3 regions of the Exiguobacterium sp. s46 genome follow, and region 1 is predicted to be linked to each of the others. Evidence: riboswitches for the same ligand, from Rfam matches in the RefSeq annotation. Region 1 holds a riboswitch; each other region holds the start of a gene.

Region 1 (3,264 bases):
CGGTAGCGTTCGCGAATGATGTGTGTTTATTGATGGTGTGAAACGAATAGATATAAAAAAGGCATTGGATGCGCGCATCCAATGCCTTTTTCATAAAGTGTTTCATCAATCCGTTTGTAAATCCGAAGCGGTTTCGCCTTTTTTCGAGAGAACGTTCAAGACGACGACGAAGAGTACGAATGTGACAAGAGCTCCGATGAAACCGAATACCGAAGACTCCGTGAAACCGATGACTAAATAACCGACTGCCGCAGTGACGGCACCGACTAGCGCATACGGTAACTGTGTCGTAACGTGATCGATATGATGGGATCCAGCCCCTGTCGAACTTAAGATTGTCGTATCGGAAATCGGTGAACAATGGTCACCGAAGACAGATCCAGCAAGAACAGCAGCAAGTGTCGGTAACAAGAGTGAGGCATCGACAGCCATGACGAGATCCGCACCGATTGGCAACATGATCCCGAATGTACCCCAACTTGTTCCTGTCGAGAATGCCATCAAGCCGGCAATCAAGAATAACAAGAACGGCAAGTACGACGCAGAAATCGAGTTGCTAACGAAGCTCGCGAGATAATCACCGGTTTTCATATCACCGATGACAGCAATGATCGTCCAAGCGAATAACAGAATCACGACTGCTGGCCACATCGAACGCATACCAGCAACGATGCTTGCACGGTAATCGCGGCCCGGAATTTTTCGTCCGATCAGCATCAGGAAAGCGACGATTAAACTGATGACGACACCTGCGACGAGTGAACGTGTGACGTCTGTTGCCTCAAATGCTCCAATTAAAGTAAACGGGCGATTGTCGGCTGCAAGTGCCTGAGCACCTGTCCCGAGTAACGCACTGATTGTAGCAATGACAAGAACGACGATCGGAACGACGAGATCCCGGACTTTTCCGTTCGTATGTTCGTTGACCTCTTTTGCCATCCCCATCGGTGTTCCTTTTGACGCATCAAAAAGTTCACCATTCGCGGCACGGCGTTCATGCTGTTTCATCGGTCCGACAGAAACGCCAGAATAAGCGATGTAAAGTGTTAAAAGTAACGCGAAAATCGCATAGAAGTTCATTGGAACGATCATCATGAAAGCACTAAACGCTGAGTAATCCGTAATCGAGTGCGTCGTTAAGATACCGGCGATGATGGAGATGATGAATGCGCCCCAACTCGAAAGCGGACTGATGACACAAACAGGCGCAGCTGTTGAGTCAATCAAATAGGCAAGCTTTGCACGTGAGACACCACGGCGATCCGTTAACGGACGACTGACGTTGCCGACAGCGAGACTGTTGAAGTAATCATCGATGAAAATCAAGATACCGAGTCCGAAGGCAACTAAGCGTGCACCACGCGCTGTCTTGACGTGAGTAGAAGCCCATTCACCGAAGGCACGAGCGCCACCTGATGTCTGAATGAGCGTGGAAAGGACGCCGAGCAATAACAAGAAGACAAGCAATAAGACGTTCCACTCGTTCAAGGCACCGTCTGCCCAAAAGAGGCTGAAGATGTTCTTGCCGAGATAGGTTACCGTATCGATCGGGTTAAAACGGTGAAGTAACAGGGCACCGACGAGAATACCGACACCTAACGAAAGAACGACCTTTCGGGTAAAGATGGCTAATAAGATAGCTAGTAAAGCAGGTACAAGGGCAATGATGGAATCTGAATAGTTGACCATGAAAAATATCCTCCTCTTTAATAAATGGCTTAAAGATGAGACCCCGCGGCACAAAAAAAGCAAGGGCACCGGCAACAAAGCCGACACCCTCGCTGGATGCGTCTTTCTTAGCCGAATTGGAGCGCTCCATACAATTGTTATGTATGGCAATCGATCGGGTGTTTCCCGAATCGACCAACGACGATATGCTCGACACATACTGTCATTTCGGCGATGTCACCTTTCCTGTAGTCGTCTTCGTTGTCATCCTCGGACCAAGTACTGATTGAAATCGCGCCTCTACCTCATCGATAGAATAGTCATATTCTGTTCTTATGGACACTTTATCATGTATTTCAGAAGCGATTCAACCATATATTCTGATAATTTAAGATAAAGTTGTTTATTCAGCAAAATGTTGAATGAGCTGTTTCATCAAATAGGCTTGGTTTTCCTCGAATTGTTTTTTTCGATGACCGTTCGCGCCAGATGGGTGGGGGAATCCGGAAAGAAGCTGATGCTGTTCGATTCGTCCATCATGAATCAATCCACGGACTTGCGTCTCGACGACCCGACCGAGTGGAATTAATAACACTGGTTTTTGTAACTGATTGATCTCAGCGACGAAGTGTTCTTCCGCGTAGTGCCTTAATAAAGGGCTACGATTGATCTTCGGTTGATGACCCGAGTAATTCTTTTCGCGATAAAAGACGGGTTGCTTTAACAGTGACGTTGGATGCAATAATTTCTGATGTTGATGAAATAAGCTAGCCGTCGTCTCGATTCCGAGCAATGCTGGAAGTTCAAGTGTATCGAGCATCTGGACGAGGTTACGTCGCATCGTTCCGGCAAAGCTTGCTGTATATTTGACGAGGCGTGCCGTCTCTTCTAATGAAACACCATGATGGAGGGCATCCGTCGCTTCTTCGAAAGCGATTCGCATCTGTTCAAAACCTGGTGTGATCCCGATGATGACGACTTTTGCTTCAGTATTGACATATTCGCCAATCGGAGAGTAATAGACGGTCAGCTCGTTCTCCTGTTGCAATAAAAAATCGTCCGTCCATAATTCATCACGTCGTAACGTACGATCGTCAGGTAAGCTACGAATGGCTTGTTCAAATATAGTTAATGAATTCATGAAGGACCCTCTCTCTCTGTAATGGCACTATGATAACAAATAATACCATTTGAGACAATTCGACCCTTTCACTATTTTTATACAGGTATCTAAAAAAGGACTCGAGACGAGTCCTTTTCGTGCATCATGCGCGTTCTTTGACCGAAGCGACTTCATATGTCAGAATCTCGCTGCCGAGCATTGGCGATTCTCCTGCCTCACTACTCGCAGGTCGACTATGTGACGCTTTGAAATCGTCACTTTCCCGCCACGCTTGAAAACTCTTCATATCTTCCCAGTACATGTTGACGTTCATTTCATCGTGTTCTTCGATGTTTTGCGTCAATAAGACCTCGACGCGGATGAATCCGTCCATCGTATCAAGTCCACTTGGACGCGTAAAACGAGGAGCGAGAGCTGCAGCCATCCCTTTTTTGACTTTAATCCGGTTCGTAACGACGATCATCATAAAATCC
Region 2 (3,264 bases), on a different contig from region 1:
ATCCTCGCTCAAGACGAGTGGACACAAATCGAGCAAGGACTGAAGCAACTGGAAACGACGTTAGCGGATCATGTGTATACGCTAGCAGATGAAGACATTCACATGAATCTCGAGCGTCTATTGACGGAACAGATTGGTCCGGTTGCAGGAAAACTGCATACGGCACGGAGCCGAAATGACCAGGTCGCAACGGATTTACATCTATGGATGGAACAACATGTTGAAGCGTTGACGACGGCATTACGCGAGCTCCAATCGGTTATCACGGAACAAGCTGAGCAACATATCGAGACGGTCATGCCAGGTTATACGCATTTGCAACGGGCACAACCGATCTCGCTTGCGCATCACTTGCTCGCTTATTTCTGGATGTTCGAACGTGATGTCGAACGGTTGACGGATAATCAAAAGCGGATCCGGAAATCACCGCTCGGGGCAGGCGCGCTCGCAGGGACGACATTCCCAATCGATCGTTTCCGTTCTGCCGAGTTGCTCGGTTTTGAGTCAATCTATCCGAACAGTCTCGACGCTGTCTCCGACCGCGATTTCGTCATCGAATACCTCGGGATCGCCTCGACCGTCATGATGCATCTCTCGCGTTTTTGTGAAGAAATCATCATCTGGGCATCGCAAGAATTTGGCTTCATCGAGTTGTCTGATGCTTTCTCGACAGGGTCGAGCATGATGCCACAGAAGAAAAATCCTGATTTCGCTGAATTGATTCGTGGGAAAACGGGGCGCGTCTACGGCAATCTGATGGGCTTCTTGACGACGATGAAGGCATTACCACTCGCTTACAACAAAGACATGCAAGAGGATAAGGAAGGGGTCTTCGATACAGCAGATACCGTTCTCCAATCCGTTCAAATCTTCACCGGAATGATTGAATCTGCGACGTTTAAGACCGAAGCGCTCAAGAAGGCGACAATGCAAGACTTCTCGAATGCAACGGAACTCGCCGACTACCTTGTAACGAAAGGCATACCGTTCCGGGAAGCGCATGAAGTCGTCGGCAAAGCCGTCCTTTACTGTGTGCAGAACGGTTGTTTCCTGAAGGATTTGAACCTCGAGACGTATCAAACGTTCCATCCTGATATCAAGGAAGACGTCTATCCGCTCCTCGATCCGGTTCAAGCAGTAGCACGCCGGACTAGCTACGGCGGAACAGGGTTTGCTGCCGTGTCGGAGCAACTCGAACTCGCGAAACAGCATCTTGCGAATTGACGAATTTTGAAAAAAAACAGTCAAATGACTGGATTTAACAAAAGATGTCTGCTATAACTGTAACTAACAACCGACAGATAGAGGCGCGGATGACATGAGTAGCATCATTCTTGAAGGCAAGCATGCCGAATGATGTGAAAGGGGAAGTCCGCCGAAGTGAACGAGAAGATGCTTCTTCTTGTTTGCTGGTACAACGGTTAAGATCCGTTGTACTGCCGAAACCGATGTTTCGGAGCGCTATCTTACGTAAAAGAACGAATGACTTTGTCTTCGTTTGTCCGATCGTGATAACGACGGGCCGTAGGAACGCTCCTACCGGCCCGTCGTTTTTTTTCTGTATCGGGACAAAGGAGATAGGATTGTGACAACTGTACTTAAATTTGGTGGAAGCTCGGTTGCGACTGTCGAACAGATTCAGTCTATTGCGAATTATTTGAAGAGTCGCGCAGCCGAAGGTGAAAAACTCGTCGTCGTCGTTTCGGCGATGGGCAAAATGACAGATTCTTTGATCGCTCAGGCGCAAGCCATCACGGATCGCCCCGAGCGAAGAGAACTCGATCGACTGCTTGCCATCGGAGAAGAACAGACGATTTCATTACTCAGCATCGCCCTCAACTCGCTCGGTGTCAAAGCGTTATCGCAAACAGGCGCTCAAGCAGGAATCAGCACGATGGGCGTGCATACGAAAAGTAAGATCAAACAGATCGATGGAGATCTGTTACGACAAAAACTCGAAACGTACGATGTCGTCATCGTCGCCGGATTCCAAGGTGTCAACGAACTCGGTGATGTCACGACGCTTGGACGGGGTGGGTCGGATACAACGGCAGTTGCCCTTGCGGCAGTCCTTGATAAACGGTGCGAAATCTATACCGATGTCGACGGTGTCTATACAGCTGATCCACGAATCCACGCCGCCGCTCAACCGATTCCACATATCTCGTATGATGAGATGATGGAAATGAGCGCCCTCGGGTCGAAGGTCATGGAAATGCGAAGTGTCGAACTAGGAAAAAAATACGGCGTACACATCTTCGTCGGGAAAACACTTGAATCGAAAAGGGGAACATGGATCATGGAAGCGACGGAAACAATGGAACAAAAAGCGGTGACGAGTGTCAGTGTGACGAAGAACGTCTTGACGGTATCAATCAAACACGTACCGCAAACGAACGCAGCAGTAGCCGATATCTTCGAACTGTTATCCAATCGCCACGTCAACATCGACATGATCAGTCAAACGACGTTCGACAGTGACATCTTCTTATCGTTCTCATGTCCACTCGATGAGGAAGAGTTCCTCGATGAAGCATTGAAAGACATCATGGATCGCTTCACGACAGTCAAGGTCGACCGCCACAATCAGCACGCGAAGTTATCTGTCGTCGGCATCGGGATGCGGGATGCAACAGGTGTCGCTTCGAAGTTGTTCGCAATCTTCCGAGCGGAGAACATTCCGTTCTATCAAGTTACGACTTCAGAAATCAGCATCTCATACACGATTGCACAAGCAGATATTGAACGGACGGTTGCAGCGATTGCAAACGCGTTCGAGTTATAAGGAGGAAAACAGGATGTATCATGTAGCAGTCATTGGAGCAACCGGCGCCGTCGGTCAAAAAATGTTACAAGTACTAGCCGAACTGGACTTCCCGGTCAGCCGCCTGTCCGCTTACGCTTCTGCTCGTTCAGCAGGGAACACGGTACAGTTCAAGGAAGAAGCCATTACGATCCAAGCACTGACACCAAGTATCACGGAAGACGAGATTGACGTCGCGTTGTTCGCGGCGGGCGGAACGATCAGTGAACAATATGCCCCGTTACTAGCTGAAAACGGAACACTCGTCGTTGATAATTCAAGTGCTTTCCGGATGCAGGAGACGATTCCGCTTGTCGTGCCAGAAGTCAATCCACAAGCGATTCAAGTGACGGACCGCTTGATCGCAAATCCGAACTGTTCGACGATTCAATCCGTCGTCGCCTTAGCACCGCTCCAGTCACTGGGATTCGAGCGTGTCAACTATACGACGTATCAGGCCG
Region 3 (3,264 bases), on a different contig from region 1:
ATGATCAGTGTCGATAAATAAAAGCCTTCCATTTGATCAACTGGTGTTAAAAAGTAACGTGTCCCGATGATCATTGCACCAGCAACGATGGCGCTTGGGAAACCACCGAACAGCATGGCGATCGCGACGGGAACGATACGTAAATCCACACGGGCGACATCGATTTGGATCCCATTGAACATCAATAAAACCGCAATCAGACCAGAGACTGCTCCGAGTATAAGTCGAATGCTCCATTTGGAGTTCAATGAAATACGCGGTCGATTCCGAAACGGTAAGAACAAGAGAGTAATCGTTGTAAACAGTAGACAAAAGTTAATGATGAATTGATTCATGATGGACAACAAATCCTCCCAACTCCCCCAGCTAACAGATTTCCATATATATACTTCCAGTATACTCAAGTAGATAACGGTTAGACAGAGGGAAATCTTTAGACAAAAATAGAAAAAACGGTAGAAAATCTACCGTTTTTAAGAAGATGAAGTAAGAGTATCCTCATCCATCGTCTGTAAAATTTTATCAAAGACACGAATCATCGTTTCGAGCTCTTCTTCCGTCAATGTGCCGAAGCGATCTTGTAAATAGTTTTTCCGGACGATTTCGAGATCCCGAAATGCACGTTCTCCGTCCTCCGTCAATGCGAGGACGATTGAACGACGATCTTCCGTTGAACGTGTCCGTGTGACATATCCTTGTTTATACAGCTTATCCGTCAAAGCAGTGACTTGACTCGTCGCGAGCTCAAATTGTTCCGCAAGAAGCGTCGGGCGCTGAGGACCATTTTCAGAAAGGCTTCGTAAGATGAAAAATTCACTCCGAGTCGCGGTTCCTTCAAATAGCCGGTTAAGTTCACGTCGCAGGGTACGAAGAATGACACGCATTTGTTCTTCGAGTCGATAAGTTAGCAAATCACGTTCCTGTGGCATGCAAGCAGCATCCTTTCTCTCAGTGGACTTCTACCATTTAGTGTACTAAACATATCGGATTTTTACCATCGACTACCCGATATTCGAAAAAGGCAATTGACAATTCCGTGGCGATTTGTGTAATATGGCGTAGTAATAACTAACTTAATTCAGTTCTCACTCAACCAGTGGGATGGAGGTTGCAGTTCTTAAGAGTACGGTTACGGATGTCGTCAAGCGACAGATGAGGTGGCCTGAAAGGAAGAATTGCCGAAATCAATCATCGCTTTGAAGATGATCGATTGGGATTAGATCAAATAGGTCTAATACTGTCACAAGTCGGGTATCACCTACTTGTGGAGAGCTATCTTTCACGACGGTAGAATGAGGCGCATCCATTTTATTATGTTGCGTTCTCATCTTCCATCTGGAAGATGAGGGCGCTTTTTGTTTTTTCATTCAAAAAGTGTCCTCTCAAAAAATTTATTAAAGAGAGAAGCGAACGAAATGAACAATCTAGATGTGAAACAAACAACAGATTCGACAGCAGAAGGATTAAAACGTGGATTACAAGCCCGTCATATGTCGATGATCGCCATCGGTGGGGCAATCGGAACAGGACTCTTCATTGCGTCCGGTGCTTCCGTCGCAGCAGCAGGACCAGGTGGGGCGCTCCTATCATACGCAATCGTTGGTCTGATGGTCTATTTCCTCATGACAAGTCTTGGTGAAATGGCAGCGTATATGCCAGTCGCTGGATCCTTCTCGACATATGGAACGAAATTCGTCGATCCATCATTCGGCTTTGCCCTCGGCTGGAACTACTGGTACAACTGGGCAGTTACGATCGCAGTCGAGCTAGTCGCAGCACAAATCGTCATGACGTACTGGTTCCCGGACGTTCCTGGGTTTTACTTCAGTGCCTTGTTCCTCTTACTCATGATTGGCTTGAACTACTTCTCTGTTAAAGGATTTGGGGAAGCCGAGTATTGGTTCGCGATGATTAAAGTCATTACCGTCATCGTTTTCTTAGTCGTCGGTGTTGCGATGATTTTCGGTATCTTTACATCAGAGCCACCGGTTGGCTTTAAAAACTTTGCTCTTGGCGATGCACCGTTCGTCGGTGGGATTCCTGCCGTCATCGGTATCATTCTCGTTGCCGGATTCAGTTTCCAAGGTACAGAACTGGTCGGGATTGCCGCGGGTGAATCGGAAGATCCGAAAAAGAATGTTCCAAAAGCAGTCAAACAAGTCTTCTGGCGCATCTTGCTTTTCTACGTCTTCGCGATTTTCGTCATCGGAATGCTCATTCCGTATACGAGTCCGAACTTGGTTTCCAATGACATTACGGACGTAGCGGTTAGTCCGTTTACGCTCGTCTTTGAAAAAGCGGGTCTTGCCTTCTCAGCAGCACTCATGAACGCCGTTATCTTGACGTCTGTTCTATCTGCCGGCAACTCAGGTATGTATGCTTCGACTCGGATGCTTTATACGCTTGCTCGCCAAGGGGATGCACCAAAGTTGTTCGCGAAAGTATCGAAAAACGGTGTACCGCGTAACGCCTTGCTCGCAACAGGAGCAATCGGTGCACTCTGTTTCTTGACGTCGATGTTTGGTGGACAAGTCTACTTGTGGTTACTCAATGCTTCGGGGATGACTGGATTCATCGCATGGCTCGGGATCGCGATCAGTCACTATCGTTTCCGTAAAGGGTTCCTTGCACAAGGTCACTCGTTGAAAGACTTACCATATGTTGCACCAGCGTTCCCATTCGGTCCGCTGTTCGCATTCGGTCTTTGTTTCCTTGTCATCATCGGTCAAAACTATGCCGCATTCCTCGCAGATCAAATTGATTGGGTCGGAATTGCCGCAACGTATGTTGGTATTCCATTATTCCTTGCCTTCTGGTTAGGACATAAATTCAAAAACCGGACGTCAATCGTTCGTTATGACGAGATGGACTTCCCGGAACATCCACGTCAATCATAATATGTGAACCACCTTCTAGAATGAAGGTGGTTTTTTATTCTCTTAAATGAAAACGTTTTCTAAAATATAGTTTTGAAAAAGTATAAAAAAGGAATCAATGAATACATATTCAAAAATAGAAAATATGAATAAAGAATAGGGGGGAGACGCATGACTACATCTGATTTATTTTTTACATTAGGTTCTGCAGCGTTTTTCATGTTGCTCGTTGCCTACATATCCTACCGATTGACGCGTGGGAAAACACAAGGCGTCGATGAATACTTCTTAGCAGGTCGAGGGCTAAGTGGCGTTTTCATTGCCGGATCACTACTACTGACGAATTTGTCGGCAGAACAGTTGATTGGACTAAACGGACAATCTTTCA

What was found. A riboswitch is a leader RNA that binds a small molecule or an ion and turns the genes downstream of it on or off. The one in region 1 is predicted to bind lysine.
Region 2: linked by a shared signal. The riboswitch ahead of KNQ08_RS14770 (aspartate kinase) and the one ahead of KNQ08_RS13610 (Na+/H+ antiporter NhaC family protein) in region 1 are both predicted to bind lysine.
Region 3: linked by a shared signal. The riboswitch ahead of KNQ08_RS11930 (amino acid permease) and the one ahead of KNQ08_RS13610 (Na+/H+ antiporter NhaC family protein) in region 1 are both predicted to bind lysine.

Annotation. Positions count from the first base shown of each region.
Region 1 covers NZ_JACSMY010000003.1:80,382-83,645, forward strand. The annotation lists gene htpG (molecular chaperone HtpG) at 1-41, shown strand, start outside; gene KNQ08_RS13610 (Na+/H+ antiporter NhaC family protein) at 106-1,689, opposite strand; lysine riboswitch at 1,801-1,979, opposite strand; gene KNQ08_RS13615 (uracil-DNA glycosylase family protein) at 2,072-2,809, opposite strand; gene KNQ08_RS13620 (heme oxygenase) at 2,934-3,254, opposite strand.
Region 2 covers NZ_JACSMY010000004.1:44,269-47,532, forward strand. The annotation lists gene argH (argininosuccinate lyase) at 1-1,224, shown strand, start outside; lysine riboswitch at 1,295-1,472, shown strand; gene KNQ08_RS14770 (aspartate kinase) at 1,586-2,785, shown strand; gene KNQ08_RS14775 (aspartate-semialdehyde dehydrogenase) at 2,799-3,264, shown strand, end outside.
Region 3 covers NZ_JACSMY010000002.1:62,834-66,097, forward strand. The annotation lists gene KNQ08_RS11920 (diguanylate cyclase) at 1-335, opposite strand, end outside; gene KNQ08_RS11925 (MarR family winged helix-turn-helix transcriptional regulator) at 474-929, opposite strand; lysine riboswitch at 1,095-1,283, shown strand; gene KNQ08_RS11930 (amino acid permease) at 1,416-2,897, shown strand; gene KNQ08_RS11935 (solute:sodium symporter family transporter) at 3,048-3,264, shown strand, end outside.